4 regions of the Aeromonas sp. 130281 genome follow, and region 4 is predicted to be linked to each of the others. Evidence: riboswitches for the same ligand, from Rfam matches in the RefSeq annotation. Region 4 holds a riboswitch; each other region holds the start of a gene.
The links. A riboswitch is a leader RNA that binds a small molecule or an ion and turns the genes downstream of it on or off. The one in region 4 is predicted to bind cyclic di-GMP.
Positions count from the first base shown of each region.

Region 1: another riboswitch for cyclic di-GMP. It lies ahead of AC1IN8_RS07500 (PKD domain-containing protein); the one in region 4 lies ahead of lafK (lateral flagellar response regulator transcription factor LafK).
Region 2: another riboswitch for cyclic di-GMP. It lies ahead of gbpA (N-acetylglucosamine-binding protein GbpA); the one in region 4 lies ahead of lafK (lateral flagellar response regulator transcription factor LafK).
Region 3: another riboswitch for cyclic di-GMP. It lies ahead of AC1IN8_RS06615 (glycosyl hydrolase family 18 protein); the one in region 4 lies ahead of lafK (lateral flagellar response regulator transcription factor LafK).

Region 1 is NZ_JBWVQS010000002.1:111,966-116,878, forward strand. It holds gene AC1IN8_RS07495 (glycosyl hydrolase family 18 protein) at 1-1,438, shown strand, start outside; cyclic di-GMP riboswitch class I at 1,767-1,852, shown strand; gene AC1IN8_RS07500 (PKD domain-containing protein) at 2,223-4,913, shown strand.
Region 2 is NZ_JBWVQS010000013.1:6,087-10,999, reverse strand. It holds gene AC1IN8_RS20110 (M3 family metallopeptidase) at 1-60, opposite strand, end outside; gene AC1IN8_RS20105 (methyl-accepting chemotaxis protein) at 354-2,039, shown strand; cyclic di-GMP riboswitch class I at 2,302-2,387, shown strand; gene gbpA (N-acetylglucosamine-binding protein GbpA) at 2,453-3,877, shown strand; gene AC1IN8_RS20095 (cytochrome b) at 3,978-4,508, shown strand; gene cbl (HTH-type transcriptional regulator Cbl) at 4,599-4,913, opposite strand, start outside.
Region 3 is NZ_JBWVQS010000001.1:1,471,604-1,476,516, reverse strand. It holds gene AC1IN8_RS06620 (ExeM/NucH family extracellular endonuclease) at 1-1,800, opposite strand, end outside; cyclic di-GMP riboswitch class I at 2,096-2,179, shown strand; gene AC1IN8_RS06615 (glycosyl hydrolase family 18 protein) at 2,293-4,913, shown strand, end outside.
Region 4 is NZ_JBWVQS010000004.1:44,490-49,402, reverse strand. It holds gene fliFL (lateral flagellar M-ring protein FliFL) at 1-998, opposite strand, end outside; gene lfiE (lateral flagellar hook-basal body complex protein LfiE) at 1,017-1,343, opposite strand; gene lafK (lateral flagellar response regulator transcription factor LafK) at 1,355-2,617, opposite strand; cyclic di-GMP riboswitch class I at 2,870-2,957, opposite strand; gene lfhA (lateral flagellar biosynthesis protein LfhA) at 3,152-4,913, opposite strand, start outside.

The DNA of each region.
Region 1 (4,913 bases), on a different contig from region 4:
GATGAGCTACGACTTCAGCGGCGCCTTCGACCTGACGAATCTGGCCCACCAGACCAACCTCTTTGCCTCCAGCTGGGATCCGGCCACCAAGTACACCACCGACAAGGGCGTCAAGGCGCTGCTGGGTCAGGGGGTGACACCGGGCAAGATAGTGGTGGGGGCGGCCATGTATGGCCGTGGCTGGACCGGCGTGAAGAACTACCAGGCAGGCAATCCCTTCACCGGCACCGCGACCGGGCCGGTCAGCGGCACCTGGGAAAACGGCGTGGTGGATTATCGCGACATCGTCAACAACCGCATGGGCGCAGGCTGGGAGCAGGGCTATGACGAGTCGGCCGAGGCCCCCTATGTGTTCAAGGCCAGCAGCGGCGATCTCATCAGCTTCGACAACGACCGCTCGGTCAAGGCCAAGGGGCAGTACGTGCTGGCGAACCAGCTCGGCGGCCTGTTCGCCTGGGAGATAGACGCGGACAACGGCGACATCCTCAACGCCATGCACGAGGGGCTGGGCCACGGCGAGGGTAGTCTGCCGCCGGTCAACAAGCCGCCGGTGGCCAATGCCGGCAGCGATCTGAGCGTCACAGGCCCGGCCGAGGTGACCCTCAACGGCAGCGCCTCCCACGATCCGGAAAGCGGCGCGCTGACCTACAGCTGGAAGCAGGTCTCCGGGCCCCAGGCCAGCCTGCTGGATGCCACCCAGGCCAAGGCCCGGGTGGTGCTGGACGCCGCCACTACCGACATCAATCTGGTGTTCGAGCTGACCGTGACCGACGATCAGGGGCTCTCGGCCAAGGATCAGGTGGTGGTGACCAACAAGGCACCGCAGCCGAACCTGCCCCCCGTGGTCAGCGTACCGGCCAGCGCCACCGTCGAGTCCGGCAAGCAGGTGACCATCAAGGCCACGGCGTCCGATCCGAACGGTGATGCCCTGAGCTACCAGTGGAGCCTGCCAGCGGGGCTCACCGCCACCGGTCAGGACAGCGCGACCCTGGTGGTCACGGGCCCGAGCGTCACCAGCGACACTGTCTATGACCTGAGTCTGGTGGTGACCGACGGGGCGCTGGATGCCAGTGCCGGCACCCGCCTGACCGTCAAGCCAGCCAGTACAGGTGGCGGCTGTGAGGCAACCGATCCGGATGCGGCCAACTGGCCGGCCTGGAGTGCCAGCACCGTCTACAACGCCGATACCAAGGTGAGCCACAACCAGCTGGTGTGGCAGGCCAAGTACTGGACCCAGGGCAACGAGCCAAGCCAGAGTGCCGATCAGTGGAAGCTGGTGAGCCAGGTACAGCTCGGCTGGAATGCCGCTGTGGCCTACAACGCCGGTGATCTCACCAACCACAACGGTCGCAAGTGGAAGGCCCAGTACTGGACCAAGGGCGATGAGCCCGGCAAGGCCGCCGTCTGGGTGGATCAGGGGGCAGCCAGCTGCAACTGATGGTCATAAGGAGTGGGGCCTTGGCCCCACTCCTTTTTCCTGTGGCGCTTTGTGGGCTGACCTCGGCCAGGGGCGGATAAGCGGCCAGCCATGGCCATCGGCGCCAGTCTTTCTCGGGAATTAATCATTTCACCCGAAGTTGAAAAAAATATTTTCATCTTGAAAACGCTTTCAATGGAGTGAGTTGGATGGTTGACATCCGCTCTCACGCCGAGCTTAACCCTGCCTTCAGGGATATTTCCTGATAGAACACCCAGTCAGGATCCCGCTCTGCCATTTGCAGTGACTGCGGCTATGGAGAATAATCGCGGCGCACTACTGATTAATTTGTGTATAAGGGCAAACCGGTTGAAAGGCCGGGACGCAAAGCTTCCGGTCTAAGGATCCATGATCTAGGACAGCGGGGCCGCCACAGGTCGTATCGATCCTCTGCCAAGGGGAGATCTTGCACCATCTGCTGGTTACGTCGTCCTTATCGTATTGACTAATAACGAAAAAGGATTATTCGCCATGCAAAGTCCACCCCTCCTTACTGCCGACCTGTCTGGTTGGCTCCCTGCTTGCCTTCCCCCTTCATGTCGCCGCGCCTGGCATACCCTGCCTCGGCTGGGGTGAAACCAACTTCGCCATCACCGGGCTCAACCCGCCCGCTCACGCCCTGCCGCTCAGGGTGATCGCCGTCAGTGGCGGCGGGAGAAGAGGGTTGAACCCTGTGCTCATGTCAACGCAATAACAACGACGTGCCTGCCACCGACGCAGGCGCCAAAAATAGGGACATCACTGAATGCAGATGAAAAAAAACAAGATAAATCTGGCGATGCAGGGGGGCATGCTCGCCCTGCTGGCCGCAGGGGCGGTGCCGCAGGCGCTGGCCCAGCAGAACTCCCTCACCGGGGAGTGGCGCAAGGATCAGATCAAGCCACGCCTCTACAGCCAGGAGGCCTGGGTCGACGGCTTTGCCTTGCAACTGCCGCTCGGGGCGACCTTCGCCCCCCGGATAACGGCCTGGGACGAGAATGATGGGGATCTCAGCGGCCGCATCAAGCAGCTCAGCGGTGTGAACACCCAGCAGGTCGGCAGCTATCTGGCAAAATACGAGGTGCGGGATAACGGCCTGCCCGAGATGGGGGGCTATCAGGGGGTTGGCGCAAGCACCACAACCTTTTCATTGCCCGTCACCGTCTATGATCCCGCCGTGGCGGTGCCGAGTGAGCTCGGTAAGCTGGGTAGCCTCTGGCAGGAGAGCCCAACCACTACAGGTCTCTTGCGTTTTCTCCCCGGCCAGAGCCTGAGCCGAACGATCCGTATCGCCTCAACCGAGCATCCCCTGAGTGGGGACGAGCTGGAGATCACGACCTTCAAGGTGCAGGAGGGGGCCTGGGGCGGCAACAGCCGTCAGTTCAGCCTGCGCCTCACCGACATCGAGAGCGGCGAGCCAGCCTATGAAGGCAGCGTCCTGCTCGTATCAGGCAAGCAGTTGACCCTGCCAGCGCCCATCAAGGTGCGGGCCGATCGGGACTACGAATTCATCCTGACCTATCTGACCGGCCAGTACGAACAGGGTTTTCGCACCAACGAGGAGGGGGAACTCTGGTTGCTGGCAGATGGGCAACAGACGCTCGAGGTGAACCCCTATGCCCAGGTGCTGCCCGACCCTGCCAACCAGCTGGCCTTCGATCCCGGTTTCAACTCTGCCCTGAAACAGAAGCTGCTTAGCAGTCAGGGCGAGTCGGAGGCGCTGCTGATCGCCAAGGTGCCGGGTCCGCAACCGGTGGCGCTCAGCTATCGCATCGCCAATCCCGAACTGGCCAGTCTGCAACTGGTACCGGGAGTGACCCAGGATCGGCTGGTGCTGCAGGGGCTGGCAGAGGGCGAGACCACCCTCGAAATCCTGGCCGATGATCGGCAGGTGGATCAGGTACGACTGTTTGTTACCGCCCCCAAGACGGTCAGCCTCTCCTACAGCTACATCGCCTTCCCCGGTGAGCGTCAGAGCCACCTGTGGGACGACGGTGCCATCATAATGGCGGACATGAGCCGACGTTTTGCCCCCTACAACATCCGCCTCAGCTGGGTGGACAACGGCATCTTGGTGCACGAATGGGACAAGAATGGCGATGGCCAGGCCTACGAACCCAGTACTGTGGAGCTGACGGCGCCGCTGCGGGAGGGCTGGATCCCGAACGCGGAACAGGTCTTCTCCAACATCTATGTGCTGCGCGGCTACAAGGATGAGAGCAGGGCATGCAGCTACCAGGGGAATGGTCTCTCTGTCGGTATGGGAGCCACAGATGGTGCGCCGCGCGCTGGCTATCGATACGCCTGCCCCGGCAATGTCACCGTCCATGGCCAGTCGCTGACCCTGGCCCATGAGCTGGGCCACAACCTGGGGCTGACGCACACGGGAGACGAGCCTTACCGGATGAGCAATATCATGACGGCGGGTCGAGCCGAGGGGGTCTTCTTCGCCCCCCAGTGGCGCACCATGCACCAGACCCTTGAGGCCAGAATAGCGGCCGGTGATGCGGGGGTCAGCGAGGCGAGTGGCGAGCCTGAGTCGCCTCCGCCAGCTACCAACCAGCCCCCCCTGGCCAACGCCGGTGGCGATATGCGTACCACGGGCCCGGCCGAGCTGGTGCTCGATGGTGCCGCCTCCCGGGATCCGGAGAACGGTGCCCTGCGCTACCAATGGCGCCAGGTCGGCGGTCCGCAGGTCTCCCTGAGGGATGCGGAGCAGGCACGAGCCAGGCTGAGTCTGGGCACGGTCGCCCAAGATACCCAGCTGACGTTCGAGCTGACCGTCACCGACGAACAGGGACTCGATGGTTCGGATCGGGTGGCGGTGACCCACCAGGCACCACCGCCCAACCAGCCACCCGTGCTGACCGCGCTGGCTCCCGCCTCGGTGCAGTCGGGCATGCAGGTGAGCTTCACCGCCAGCGCCACCGACCCCGATGGGGATGCGCTCAGCTACCAGTGGACGGTGCCGGCCGGCCTGACCGCCAGCGGCCAGAGCAGCAAGATCCTGGTGGTGACAGGCCCGAACGTGGTGGCCAGCACGGATTACGATCTGACTGTCACCGTGACCGATGGCGCCCAGGATGCCCAGGGCCAGACCCGGCTCACCGTCACCCCGGCAAGCGGTGGTGAATGCGGTGCCACCGATCCGGACGCGGCCTACTGGCCGGCCTGGAGCGCCAGCACCGTCTACAACACCGATACCAAAGTGAGCCACCACCAGCTGGTCTGGCAGGCCAGGTACTGGACCCAGGGCAACGAACCGAGCCAGACGGCGGATCAGTGGAAGCTGGTGAGCCAGGTGCAGCTCGGCTGGCATGCCGCCGTGGCCTACAGCGCCGGTGAGCTCGCCAACCACAAGGGACGCAAGTGGCAGGCCCGCTACTGGACCAAGGGCAACGAGCCCGGCAAGCACGATGTCTGGCTGGATCAGGGGGCCGCCAACTGCAACCTATGA
Region 2 (4,913 bases), on a different contig from region 4:
GTGTACTCGCAGGTAGTCGGCGTTGAGCTGGTTCAAGTAATTCCTGGCAATGGAACTCATAAATTCCCTCTTGTTATGGGGCGGCCACGGGGGCGCCCACTCCTTTTTGGTGAAATGCCAACTCATTCACACTTCCTGCAAATAGAGCCGGCAAATGGTGCGCCGGGATGCGCCAGACCACGCTACCAAAAGCGAGGGTTTCTGTCTGCTGGCTATACTGGTTGCCAACACACTCAATTGGCAATCAACCATCACAACCTCTTGAAAGTTAAATAAATGTTAAACACAAAACAATCAAGGCCAGCCAGCTGACTGGCCCTCACCAGATCCGCACGGGAAAGAAGGAAAAGACTATGTTCAAGCTCGGTGATATCGCCGTGAGTCGCAAACTGATGCTGCTGCTCTCGGTGGCGCTGGTCGGCTTCATCGCACTGCTGCTCATCTCCGCCAGTGCCCTGCATCGCAACCTGATGAGTGAGCGGGAAGCCAGATTGCAGGCGGTGCTGGATCTCGCCATGAGCCGGATCCAGACCCTGGCCGCCACCCTGCCCGCCCCAGAGGCCCAGGCACAAGCCAAGGCCATGCTCGACAGCATGCGCTTCGATGGGGACAACTATCTGTTCGTGCTGGACGAGGATCGCAGGGTGGTGGTGCACCCTGCCAAGCCCGAGCTGGTCGGCCAGCAGATGGGCGGGACGCCCGCCGAATCCCACTGGCAGCGCATGGTGGATCTCGGCAAGGGCGGCCATCAGGGCCGCCTGGAGTACCAGTGGCTCTCCCCCTCCGGCGAGGCGGCCCAGAAGATGTCCCTGGTGGCCGGCTACCAGCCCTGGGGCTGGATCCTGGGCTCGGGCGTGCTGCTGCAGGACATAGAGGCCACCATCTGGTCCCAGTATGAGCTGATGGGAGGGGCCACCCTGCTGGTGATCCTGCTGATGGGGTGGCTTGGAGTGGCCATCAGCCGCTCCATCGTCAGGCCTCTCGCCGAGATCAAGGGGGCCATGGCCCAGGTGGCGGCCGGGGATCTGGTGGTGAGCATCCCGGTGCATGGCAAGGATGAGCTGGGGGCCGTCGCCACCAGCACCAATCAGGGACTGGACGCCATTCGCCGCGCCCTGCTGGAAGCCAGCCAGGGGGCCCGCAACGTGGCGGATGCCGCCCTGCGCATCGCCGCCTCCGCCGAGCAGACCAACCAGGCGGTCAACAGCCAGCGGGATCAGCTGGCCCAGCTCGCCACCGCCATGAACGAGATGAGCGCCACCATCTCGGATGTGGCGGGCCACGCCGAGAACACGGCCCGCGACACCCGGGACGCCACCAGCGAGGCCGGGCTCGGCAACGAAGACGTCCACGCCAGCGTGCACGGCATCCAGGCGCTCGCCACCGAGGTGGAGCAGGCCACCCATCAGGTCAATCGACTCAAGGAGGGGGTGATGCAGATAGGGGAGGTGACCGCCGTCATCAGCGCCATCTCGGATCAGACCAATCTGCTGGCCCTCAACGCCGCCATAGAGGCGGCCCGGGCCGGCGAGCAGGGTCGCGGCTTCGCCGTGGTGGCCGACGAGGTGCGCCAGCTGGCCAGCCGCACCCGCCACTCCACCGAGGAGATCCAGAGCACCATCACCCAGTTGCAGCAGCGGGCGGTTACCGCCGCCAGCGCCATGGATGCCAGCCGCAAGCTGGCGGAGAGCAGCGTCGGCCAGTCCGAGAAGGCGGGGCAGGATCTCTCCCTCATCGTCAACCACATCCAGCACGTGAGCGACATGGCGACCCAGATAGCCACGGCGGCGGAGCAGCAGAGCATGGTGGCGGAAGACATGAACCGCAACGTCAACGGCATCAATGACTCGGCGCTCGAGATGTCCCAGGCCGCCTCCCAGCTGGCCCAGGAGAGCGAGCTGCTGGCCGGGCTGTCGCGCAGCCTGGACGAGCGGCTGGCGGTGTTCAGGCTCGGCAATGGCCTCCCCCGGGATCTGGCGCCCGGTCAGGCCCCGCGCCCCTCGCCCTCCCACCGCCCAGACCAGTACCCGTACCACTGACCGTCTGACACAGTCCCATCCCCTGCCGGCCTCGCCGGCAGGGGATTTTTTCATTGATGAAAAATGTCGCGATTTTGCATCTTTTGACAGAGCTGGCGAAGCAAAACCCAACTTGATGAATTAAATATAATTTTAAAAACAGAGTGTTAAGTGATTGCTCTACTCCGATGAGGTCAAGCTGTAAAGATTTACACTTAATAATTTAATCAAAAGAAGCCATCATGGTGGCGCCGTCCTCAAGGGCGGCACCCTGACCCTTTATGTAGTCATTTGGCAAACTGGTTGAAAGGCCAGGACGCAAAGCCTCCGGTCTAAAGACATGTCGTCCAGGATAGCGGGGTTGCCACACCCAGGTGTGTCACGGGGAATTCCCCTGCCAACTTGACTGCCCACATCACCGAACAGAGGAATGTATGGCAGCAAAAATCCAACTCAATCATGTGGCCGCGGCGCTGGCGCTGCTGGCCAGCGGCGGCGTGCTCGCCCACGGTTACATCAGCCAGCCGGAAGGGCGCAACTATCTGTGCAAGACCGGCGGCAACAGCCAGTGTGGCGCCATTCAATGGGAGCCCCAGAGCCTGGAGGCGCCGTCCGGCTTCCCCGATGGCGGCCCCGCCGACGGCCAGATCGCCTCGGCCGGGCATCCGCAATTCGGTGAACTCAATGCCCAGACCAGCGATCGCTGGACCAAGCGCCAGGTGCAGGCCGGTCCCTTCGCCATCGGCTGGACCTTCACCGCCAACCACGTGACCCGCAACTGGCGCTACTACCTCACCAAGCAGGAGTGGAACCCGAACCAGCCCCTGACCAGGGACTCCTTCGATCTCAATCCGTTCTGCGTCATCGACGGGGGCATGGTGCAACCGCCCAAGCAGGTCACCCATCAGTGCACCCTGCCGGCGCGCACCGGCTACCAGGTCATCCTCGGGGTCTGGGAGGTGGGCGATACCGCCAACAGCTTCTACAACCTCATCGACGCCCAGTTCGATGGTGGCACCCAGCCGCCGCTGACCTGGAGCCAGGGCGGGACCATCTACCCCTCCACCGATCTGGTGGTCGGCGACAAGGCCAGGACCCGGGTATTCGACGCCAACGGCGAGCGCACCGATCTGCAGACAGTGCTGACCATAGGCTCCGCCGAGCAGGGTCAGAAGAACAACTGGGCCCATGATCTGGCCGCCAGGATCAACGCCGAGCAGAGCCAGATCCGCGCAGGCCAGCAGGGCACCGATGGCCAGTTCAACCCGGTCTACGGCCAGAACCCCGTCTACCTGAAGGCGGGCAGCAACCTGCAGCGGGTCGAGGTCCAGCTCGAGCAGCAGCAACCCCCGGTGGGCAACAGCATCAGCGTAAGCGGGCTGGAGAGCGAATACCTGCTCGACAACGGCAAGGTCACCCTCAACTTCACCGTCACGGCCGAGGGGGATCTCGCGGTCACCAACACCCTGTATGACCATGGCGGCGCCGCCAAGGGCCAGACCGGCGCCGACATCAAGGACAGCAGCCAGAGCTTCACCATGGCGGTCGGCGGTCTGAGCGCCGGCCACCACCAGCTGGTGATCGAGGGCAAGCCGAAGGCGGGCGGTGCCCCCCTGCAGCAGACCCTGGACCTGATGTTCAAGGATCCCGCCAGCGGCGGTGACTACCAGTACAGCTTCCCGGAGGGACTCAAATCCTATGCTGCGGGCACCAAGGTGCTGCAGCCGAAAGATGGCAAGATCTATCAGTGCAAGCCCTACCCCTACAGCGGCTGGTGCACCATCTGGACCAGCACGGCGACCCAGTATGAGCCCGGCGTGGGCACCAACTGGCAGGATGCCTGGACCCTGGTGAACTGATCCCCCGCAAGCAGAAGAGGCCCGAGCGGCCTCTTTTTTGTGCCTGTCATCCGGGCTCCCGGTGCCTCTCTGCACCCTGGGCCCCAGTCGGAAAAATCCCATGACGAAACACTACTATGACCCCCTGAGCCGCCTGCTGCACTGGCTGATGGCCGCCGTCATCCTCTACGCCACCCTGGCGGGCTACCTGATGCACCTGGTGATCGACAGCCACCCCAGGCTGTTTCAGTTTCTGTCGGTGTTGAACATGTCGATGGCGACCCTGATCACCCCGCTCTTCCTGCTGCGCTGGGGCTGGCGGCACTGGCGCGCACCCCTGCCCGAAGATCAGTCCCAGCCTCACCATCCCGCCGCCAGACTGGCGCACGCCCTGCTCTACGGCCTGATGTTTGTGGTGCTGCTGAGCGGCTTCCTGATGCTGGAGCAGGGCTACTCCCTGTTCTGGCTCTACCCGGTCGCCAACCCGATCGGCTCACCGGAGATCAACGCCTTCTTCTTTGGCGTCCACCGCCTCGGCTGCCTGGCGCTGGCTGCGCTGGTCCTGCTGCACGTGGCCGCCGCCCTCTACCATCACAGGATCAAGGGGGATCGCACCCTGTATCGCATGCTGGGCCCCCAGAGCGAGCGCTAACCAATGAGCGAGGCTCTGGGCCTGGCTGAAGCATCGAATAAGCAAGCAGGGAGCCAAGGGCTCCCTGCTTTCTCAGACCATGCGCCCCATTCAGATCTGGTAGTCGAGCAGGGGCTCGTTGCTCATGGCCCTGGCCTGGATCTCCGCCAGCGCCAGCTCGGGGTTGCAGAGCTGGATGAACTGCCAGGTGAAGTTGTGCTGGAACTGCCCCTGCTTGAGGCCGATCCAGGCGGTGTGCGGCGCAAACAGCCGGCTGCCGTCGAGCTGCACCAGCCCCTTGTCCCGCTGGGGATCGAACGCCATGTCCGCCAGTATGCCCACCCCCATCTCCAGCTCGACATAGGTCTTGATGACGTCGGAGTCCTGGGCGGTCAGCAGGATCTGCGGATGTATCCCAGCCTCGGC
Region 3 (4,913 bases), on a different contig from region 4:
GTAACCCTTGCCCACCGCCTGGCCTATCTGCTCGTAGGGCTGCTCGCCGATGAAGGTGTGGGAGGCGGAGCGGATCTGGCGCTCCCCCGCGACCGGCGCATAGTCGGTCAACACCCGGATGGGATCCTCCTTGGCGTAGGAGTTGAAGTCCCCCACCAGCAGCACCTGGCCCGGCATCTTGCTCACCGCCTCCCCCAGTACCCTGGCGGCGCTCACCCGAAACTCGGTGCACTTGCCCTGCAGATCCGCAGGCTCCGTCTTGCCATCCCCGTTCTCGTAGCAGCCCGATCCCTTGGATTTCAGGTGGTTGACCACCAGGGTCAGGGGGGCGTCGCTGCCCGCCACCGTGAAGCGCTGCACCAGAGAGTCCCGCTGACCGGCGCTCCTGGGGACGCCACCCGTGGTGTAGCGCTGCTCAGGCAGGGGGATGACCTCGGCATCCCCGCTCGGGGTGAGCAGGGCGGGGCGGTAGATCATGGCCACCATGATGGCGTCGCCGCCGAAGAAGCGCTCCTCGGTGAGCAGGGCCTTGGGCAGGGTGACGAAGGCGTAGTGCTTGCTCGCCTCTTTCTGGCGGGCGTTGAGGCTCTGCACCAGATCGTGGAGGGCGGCGTGCTCGTCGAAGCCGTTGTTCTCCATCTCCATCAGGCCGAGCAGATCGGCGTCCATCTCGGCGATGGCGTTGACTATCTTGGCGCGCTGCAACTGGAACTCCTCCAGGCTCTTGGCGCCGCGGTTGCAGCCCTTGGCGCTGTCCGCATCCGCCTGATCCGCGCAGAGCACGTTGAGGGCGCCCCCCACGCTGGAGTGGCTGGTGAAGTAGTTGAGCACGTTGAAGCTGCCGATCCGCAGGTCGCTGTCATGAGCGCGGGCCGGAGCACCCTGGCGATCGTTCTCGTCGGTGCGCAGCAGATCCCCCGCGGTGATGCGCTGCTCCTTGGGCACGATCAGGCGGTACTCGTCATAGCTGTAGCCCACCAGGGCCTCCAGGTTGAGCGGGGCATCGCCGATGCGCAGATAGCCCTGCTCCGGCTCCCAGGCCGGCAGCCAGGGGAGCTTGCCGTTGGCGGCCTTGAAGTCCGATTCGAGGAAGACGCGGTTGCCGGCGTTGGCCTCGGCCAGCGCCACGGCCTCTGGGCTGCCCGCCACATGGAGCTGGGTCGGCTTCATCAGCGGGGCGCCGTGGGCGAGCACCAGGTTGTTGCGCTTGGCGGCGTAGTCGTAGCTGAAGTTGCGGCTTATCTTGAGCGCGCTGCCCTCATCGAGGCGCACCCGCATCCCCTCGTGACGCTCCAGGGCCCGGGCCAGGGTCTCCCCTTCCTGCACCCGCAGCGCCGTGGCGGCCGGTGCCGCGCCCTGGGCCAGCACCGCCAGGCGCGGGGCGTTGCCGTCAACCAGTGGCTTGAGCTGGGTGTGGCCGTAGAACTCCTCGACCCTGGCCTCCAGGCAGACCAGGGCCCCCGGCTGGATGCCCGGGTACTTGCTGGCGAACTGCTTGTCGTTGAGGTAGACGAAGATGCCGTCCGATGTCTCGGGGTTGCCGTCCCCCTGCAGATCCTGCAGGTAGAAGCCTCTGTTCAGGCTCTCGCCGAGGGCGGAGACCAGAGCCTTGACCTTGACAGTCCCGGGGCTCTCGAACAGATCGCCCGGAACGAGGGGGCTCTTGTCGCCGCTGCCCTGGATGGCGGGGATGGGGGTGAGGGCGCTGTCGGCCGGGCAGCTGAAGCCGGCGGCATGGAGAGACGGGGACGCGAGGGCGAGCCCCACGGCCAGGGACAGCAGGGTAGGTCTTCCTTTCATGGGTATTCCTTTTTTTATTTTTGCCAGTGTTTCCATAGCCTTGGCGCTTTGGCCAAGGGCGCGCATTGTCACATTTCTGGCAGCTCTGACCAGTGAGGCAACGCACATTATGGGGAGACAAAAGAGGCTGAGTCCGTTTTTTTGACGTGGCTAACAGATTGATATTAATGACTTAATGGTTAGTTGGCCGATTGAGGGGAAGTGTGAGCCGGCCGGCATTCACATATTTTCCTTAGAGAATAAAGATTGAGCGGTTGCCACTTGCTTCCTATACTCGAGCCGTTCCTCACGGAACCCAGGCAAAGGGCAAACCGGCAGTGATGCCGGGACGCAAAGCCTCCGATCTGCCCCAAGCGGGCCAGACAGCGGGGTTACCCAGGGTGACTTGAGGGTTTGTGGCCCGTCCATGGCCTGTTGTCGCTCCCTTGTTCCCTGTTGCGATTGCGCTTTTCCCGGTCTTAGAAGCCAAGACAAAACAAGGATGATAACAATATGCAACAGATCTTGAGGCCCAGCAGGCTCGCCATGCTGGTCGCCCTTGCGGCCGTCCCTGCCTGGGCGCAGGCCGCCTATCCCGCCTATCAGGCCGGCACCGCCTACAAGGCTGGCGACATCGTCAGCAACGCAGGCGCCCTCTATGAATGCAAGGAATTCCCTTACTCCGGCTGGTGCGGCGCGTCGCCTTACCACTACGAACCCGGTGTCGGCGCCGTCTGGGCAGATGCCTGGAAGCTCTTTGGCGGCGAGGTGCCGCCGCCGGCCCTGGTGGTCGCCATCGGCTCCCCCGCCGTGGGCAGCAGCGTCAGCGAAGGGGCCAGCCTGGCCCTGGCGGTGACCCTGAGCGGCCCGGTCACGGCACTCGCCCGGGTGGAATACCTCATCGACGGCACCCTGGTCGCCACGGCCATGGCTTCCCCCTGGAGTGCCAGCTGGTCTGCCGCCGGCGTGGGCAATCACGCCCTCAAGGCACGGGCGCTGGATAAAGACGGCAAGGTGCTGAGCGAGGCGGATTCGAGCTTCCAGGTCGCCGCCGTGGTGGCGCCAGAGGCGCCCAGGGTGAGCATCGCCAGCCCCGCCGCCGGGGCCAGGGTGACCCTGGGCCGCGCCCTCACCGTGACCGGCAATGTGACCGACGCCAATGACGACGTCGCCAAGGTCGAGCTCTTCGTGAATGGCCAGAAGGTGGGCGAGGACAGCAGCGCCCCCTGGCAACTGAGCTGGACGCCCCAGAACAAGGGGCTGACCGGTCTCAAGCTGGTGGCGACCGACAAGGCAAATCTCTCTGGCGAATCGGCCCAGGTGGATGTCCAGGTGGAGGAGGCGGCCCTGCCCCCCACCGGCGGCAATCTCTCCTGCGACGTGCGCCAGATCTACCGCGCCGACGGCAGCGAGTGCATGGGGGATGACCACGGCCGCCGCGTCATCGGTTACTTCACCTCCTGGCGCACCGGCAAGAACGGCCTGCCCGCCTACCTGGTGGGCGACATCCCCTGGGACAAGATCACCCACATCAACTACGCCTTCGCGGCGGTGGACGAGCAGAGCCACACCATCAAGGTGGATGACGCCGCCACCAAGCTGACCTGGAACGGGGTGCCGGGCGCCGAGATGGATCCCGAGTTCGCCTATCAGGGCCACTTCAACCTGCTGTCCAAGTACAAGAAGCAGTACCCGGACGTGAAGACCCTCATCTCCGTGGGGGGCTGGGCCGATACCCGCGGCTTCTACGCCGCCACCACCAAGGGCGACTGCTCGGTCAACACCGCCGGCATCAACGCCTTCGCCGACTCGGCGGTGGGCTTCATCCGCCAGTACGGCTTCGATGGGGTGGACATCGACTACGAGTACCCCACCTCCATGAAGGATGCGGGCAACCCCAACGACTTCCCGCTCTCCAACCAGTGTCGCGGCAAGCTGTTTGCGAACTATGAAGTGCTGATGAAGACCCTGCGCAACAAGCTCGACAGCGCCGGGACCGAGGACGGTCGCAAATACATGCTGACCATCGCCTCGCCGGCCTCGGCCTACCTGCTGCGCGGCATGGAAAACTTCCAGGTCACCCAGTACCTCGACTACGTCAACCTGATGACCTATGACTTCCACGGTGCCTGGAACCACTTCGTCGGCCACAACGCCGCCCTGTTCGACAACAAGGCGGATCCCGAGCTGTCCCAGTGGGGTGTCTACACCCAGGCCCAGTTTGGTGGCATCGGCTATCTCAACTCCGCCTGGGCGGCCCACTACTTCCGCGGCGCCCTGGCGGCGGGCAAGATCAACATAGGGGTGCCTTACTACACCCGTGGTTGGCAGGGGGTCACCGGTGGCACCCACGGCCTGGGGGGCAAGGCGGCGCTGCCGAGCCAGAGCGATTGCCAGCCGGGGACCGGTGGCAGCACCATCCCCTGCGGCAACGGGGCGGTCGGCATCGACAACATCTGGCATGATCTGGACAAGAACGGCAAGGAGATAGGCGGCGGCGCCGTGCCCATGTGGCATGCCAAGAACCTGGAGCACGCGGCCAGCCTCGGCATCACCACATTGCCGAGCTACGGCCAGGCCTGGGGTCTGGATCCCAACAACCCGGCCCACGTGATGCAAGGCCAGTACGTGCGTTACTACGACGACAAGGCCCATGCGCCCTGGCTGTGGAACGAGCAGAAGAAGGTGTTCCTCTCCACCGAAGATGAAGAGTCCATGGGTCACAAGCTCGACTACATAGTCAAGCGGGGCCTGGGGGGCGTCATGTTCTGGGAGATGGCGGGGGACTATGACTTCGACGCCGCGAAGAACGAGTACGTGATGGGCAGCACCCTCACCAGCCTCGCCTACGAGAAGTTCAGCAAGGCCGACAAGGCGGCCCTGAAGCAGAACGATCTGCCGGCCCCGGCCGCCCAGCTCGACATCGGCGTGAGCCTCTCCGGCTTCAAGGAAGGGGACTCCAACTACCCGATCAACCCGACCCTCAAGCTCACCAACAAGTCGACCCAGACCATACCGGGCGGCACCCGCATCGAGTTCCTGATGCCCACCTCCACCTCCGACACCATCACCGACCAGAGCGGCATGGGGTTGAAAGTGGTGGAGAGCGGCGGCAACCAGAACTCCGACGGCAT
Region 4 (4,913 bases):
GTCTGGGGCGCCGTCTCGGGAGGACGGTTGGACAGGGCCCCCGGGATGCCGAGCGCCAGGGCATCTATGGTCTTGTCGGACTTGTTGGATTCCTTGGTCACCACACCGTTGGGATCCAGCTGCTGCTGGGTCTCTTCCACCGCGTTGAAGTTGACGTCAGCGGCGATCTGGACCCGGAAGTTGCCGGTGCCCAGCATGGGATGGAGCATGTCGCTGGCACGCTGGCGGATGTACTGCTCCAGCTTGCGCACGTATTCCATCTGCTGGACGCTCTGCTTGCCGAATCCCGCCTTGTCGCCAAACTCGGCACTCAGCAATTGGCCCGCCTGATCCACTATGGTCACGGCACCGGGCTTCATGCCCGAGATGCTGCCCGCCACCAGGTTGGCGATGGCCTCGACCTGACCCGGCTCCATGGACTGACCGGGTTGCAGATCCAGCATCACAGAGGCGCTGGGTTTCTCTTCGTCACGGCCGACAAACAGGGTCCGCTTGGGGATGGCCAGATGCACCCGGGCGCTGCGCACCGCATCCAGCGAGATGATGGTTCTGGCCAGCTCCCCTTCCAGGGCATGGCGGTAGCGCGCCCCTTCCATGAACTCGCTGGTGCCAAGACCGGTCACTGTGTCCAGCCCCTCGAGGCCGGCCGGCATGGCCGCCCTGACCCCGCGCGCCGCCAGCGCCATGCGCACGTGGGCGAGCTGGCTCTCAGGCACCAGGATCTGGCCCGAGCTTTTCTCCAGCCGGAAGGGCACCTGCTCCTTCTCCAGCATCTCCATGATGTTGGCGGTGTCGTAGAGCTCCTGCTTGCCGTAGAGGGGCACATAGTTCTTGCTGGAGGTCCAGAGGATCACCACTATGGTGCCCGCCACTATGGCGGCAAGCAGCGCTATGGTCAGGATGGATTTGTTGTCCCGGGACAGGGTGCGCCAGTTGCGCATCCCTTCCTGTACCCGGGCGATCAGGGAGCCCGACGCCCCCGGCGAGGATGATACCAATTCAGTCATGACCTACCCTCAGAGCGGCATGCGCATGATGTCATCGAAGCCTGTCATCAGTTTGTTGCGCACCTGCATCAGGGCGGAAAAACTGAGACCTGCCTTCTGGCTGGCCACCATGGCCCCCACCAGATCGTCGCTCTGACCCGCGTCGACGGCGGTCATCAGTCTGGACGCGACATTCTGCTGTTCGTTGACCCGGCCGACGACGTCACGCATGGCGTCGCTGAACGAGACAGCCGAGGCGTCGTTAGGCTCGATGGAAGGGGTGTGACTGGCGACGCGCTGCATTTCCTGCATCTGCTGCAGGAGCGTCACCTGTGATGACATGATCTCAATCTTCACTCGGTTATCCCTTAGTTTTGAATCTGCTGCTCGACATCGATGCCCTGCTCGCGCATGGCAGCCAGCTTGTATCTAAGTGCCCGGGTCGTCATCCCAAGGGCTTCGGCCGTACGAGTCCGGTGACCACGAAAACGGCGCAACGTCTCCAGGACGAATTGAAATTCGGCATGCCGTTTGGTCTCGCTGAGCCCCTCCGGGGCCGCAAGCGTCTGCGGTAACAGGTTGTCGGCTTCGACGGCATAATGGGGCAGCATCAAATCGACCGCCTGAATATGCAATCCGCGAGCCATAATTAGTGCCCGCTGGATCACGTTGTCCAGTTCGCGCACATTGCCCGGCCAGTCATAGGAGAGCAGCTGCTTGCAGGCGCTCTCGCTGAGGCGATACCCCTGCTGGGCGGCGTAGCGCTCGATGAAGTACTCCGCCAGCGGCAGTATGTCGTCCGGCCGCTCCCGCAGGGCAGGCCAGCTCATGGGCAGCACATCGAGCCGGTAGAAGAGGTCCTCGCGAAACTCCCCCTGCAACACCAGCTCCCTCAGGTCTCTGTTGCTGGCGGCGATGATCCGCACATCCAGCGCAATCACCTGATGGCTGCCCAGCCGCTCGACCTCTTTCTCCTGCAGCACCCGCAGCAACTTGGCCTGCAATGCGAGCGGCAGTTCGGAGATCTCGTCGAGCAGCAGGGTGCCCCCCTGGGCCAGCTCGAACTTGCCCTGCTGGCTGGCGGTCGCGCCGGTAAAGGCCCCCTTGCTGTGTCCGAACAGGATGGATTCGAGCATGGCTTCGGGGATGGCAGCACAGTTGATGGCCACGAAGGGCTTGCCCGCCCGGCTGGACATCTCGTGGATGTAGCGGGCCAGCCGCTCCTTGCCCGTCCCCGACTCGCCGCCGATGAGGATGGTGGCCGAGGTTTTGGCAGCCCGCCTGGCAAGCTGCAAGACCTGCAGGCTCAGGGGCGAGGTGGCGATCAGGTTGGGAATGGCCTGACGCAGGCGCAGGGCTCCCCTCACCACATCGAGGATCTGGCGCTGGCTGAAAGGCTTGATGATGTAGTCGATGGCGCCGGCCCGCATGGCCTCCGCCGCCAGATAGGCCTGGTGCTCATTGACCAGGATGACGCAGTCGGTACCCGCCAGCTCCTGCACCATTGAGGGACCGGCCTCGGTCATGACCGCCATGTCGAGCAGCACGAGATCCGCTGAATGGTGAGAGAGAAATTGCTTGGCCAGCGGGACAGAATTCAGGCAAGAAACGCGATAGCCTGCCTTCAACAATATTCCCTCAACATCGTCTCCATTTGATAACGAAGAGGAAACTAATAATAAATGAGCATGAGATTCAATACCGACGGGTATTGAATTTTCCTTGATAGATAAATCAGAAAACATATTAACCCGAACCTGTGATTGCACATGAATCAATCAACAGAACTGACGCTCAAAAAATAAAAACGCACCAGGACGGGGCAGCACTTCTTATTGAGCACTTACCCTATATCGGTATGAAAACAAGGCTGGAATCATGGCCTTGGTAACCCCGCTATCATTAGCATCAATGCTGTTAGACCGGAGGCTTTGCGTCCTGACTTTTCAGTTCAGTTTGCCTTTATCATGCGACGACCCGTATTAGGATGGCATGGCTTGGTTGTCCTTAAGCCATGTGACACATCTGACTGTTTCTATTTTATTTTTTCACTGTCAGTCTGTGTCGCGTCAAAAGCCGTCACATCATAACGGCTTTATATGACAATTCAAGCAGATGTGCGGAATAGTCTCTTCCTGCCGGCATATGGGCGTGGCAATTCCACTTCAGCCCAGGGTGCCAATTACCTCGACCCGCAAATCTTCCGGGATCTCGTTATAAGAGAGCACTTTGAGACCCTTTGAAAAGGATCGGGCATAACGGGCGATCAACGGCCTGAGCTGGGGCATGACCACCAGCACAGGCGCATACCCCTGCTGCTGCAACTGCTCCTTCACCAGCGGCATGTTCTGCTGCAACTGTGCCAGCAATTGCGGGTCGACCGGGAAGCTGTCCAGCTGGATTTTTCCCTGCTGCTGGGACTGATTCATTGCCGTCAGCAGAGTCTGCTCCAGCCGATCATCCAGGGTGAAGGCCGCCAGTATGTCGCGGGATCCGATCGCCTGCCTGACGATCTGACGCTTGAGGGCGCAGCGCACGTCCGAGGCCAGCAGCACAGGATCCTTGGTCAGCTCGCTCGCATCCAGCAAGGTGGTGGCTATGGTGCGGATATCGGTGAGGCTGATCTGCTCCTTGAGCAACTGACGGAAGACCCGCAGTTGCTGCATCTGGGTCAGGGCCAGATTGAGCTCTTCCGCCAGGCGGGGCGACTGGGTGGCCAGATACTGGCCCAGCTTGCCCACCTCGTCATGACCGAAGAGCCCATCGAGCTGCTCCCTGAGCAGCTTGCTGGCATGGGTAGCGATGACGGTGGCGGAGTCCACCACGGAGTAACCCAGGTTGAGCGCCTTGGCCTTGTTGTCCGGCGAGATCCAGACCGCGTTCATGCCATAGGCCGGATCCTGGGTCAGCTCGCCGTCCAGGGCCCCATAGGTCTCCCCGCTGCTGATGGCCATCAGCCGCTGGCAATCCACATTCCCCGTGGCCAGGGCGATGCCCGACAGCTTGATGCGATACTGGTCCGGTTGCAGTTGCAGGTTGTCCCGTACCCGGATCTCGGGCAGCAGGAAACCATACTGCTCGGAGAGCGTCTTGCGAATGCCGCGCACCCGGGCGAGCAGCTCGGCCCCCTTGTTTGCCTCGGCCAGCGGCACCAGCCGATAGCCCAGTTCGATGGCGACTGCATCCACCGGCGGCAGATCCTGCCAGTCCAGCCCCTGCGGCTCCGGCTGCACCATCTGCCTCGTCAACTCTTCGGCCGCATCCAGGGCAGGGTCCTTTGCCCGGCGCTGGCTGACGCTCCAGCCGGTCCAGGCCAGCACGGCGGCAAAGCTGAGGAAGGCCAGCATGGGCATGCCGGGCACCAGGCCCAGGATCAGCATGATGGTCGCCGCCGTATAGATGACCCGGGGAGAAGCCAGGATCTGCTGGCCGACCTGATCCGACATCTCTCCCTCGTCACTCACGCGAGTGACTATGATGGCCGCCGCGGTGGACATCAGCAGGGAGGGGATCTGGGCGACCAGACCATCACCTATGGTAAGCAGGGCATAGATGCGGAAGGCATCGGAAACCGGCAGCGAGTGCTGGAAGATACCTATGGCGAGACCACCCACCAGGTTGATGATCAGCACCAGCAGGCCGGCGATGGCATCGCCACGGACAAACTTGGAGGCCCCATCCATGGCGCCGTAGAAGTCCGCTTCCCTGGCGATCTCTTCCCGCCTGGCACGGGCCTGGTGCTGATCCAGGGTCCCGGCGTTGAGATCGGCATCTATGGCCATCTGCTTGCCCGGCATGGCATCCAGGGTGAAGCGGGCGGAGACTTCGGAGATCCGCTCCCCCCCCTTGGTGATCACCACGAAGTTGATGATCATCAGGATCACGAACACCACCAGACCCACCACGTAGTTGCCACCGATCACCACT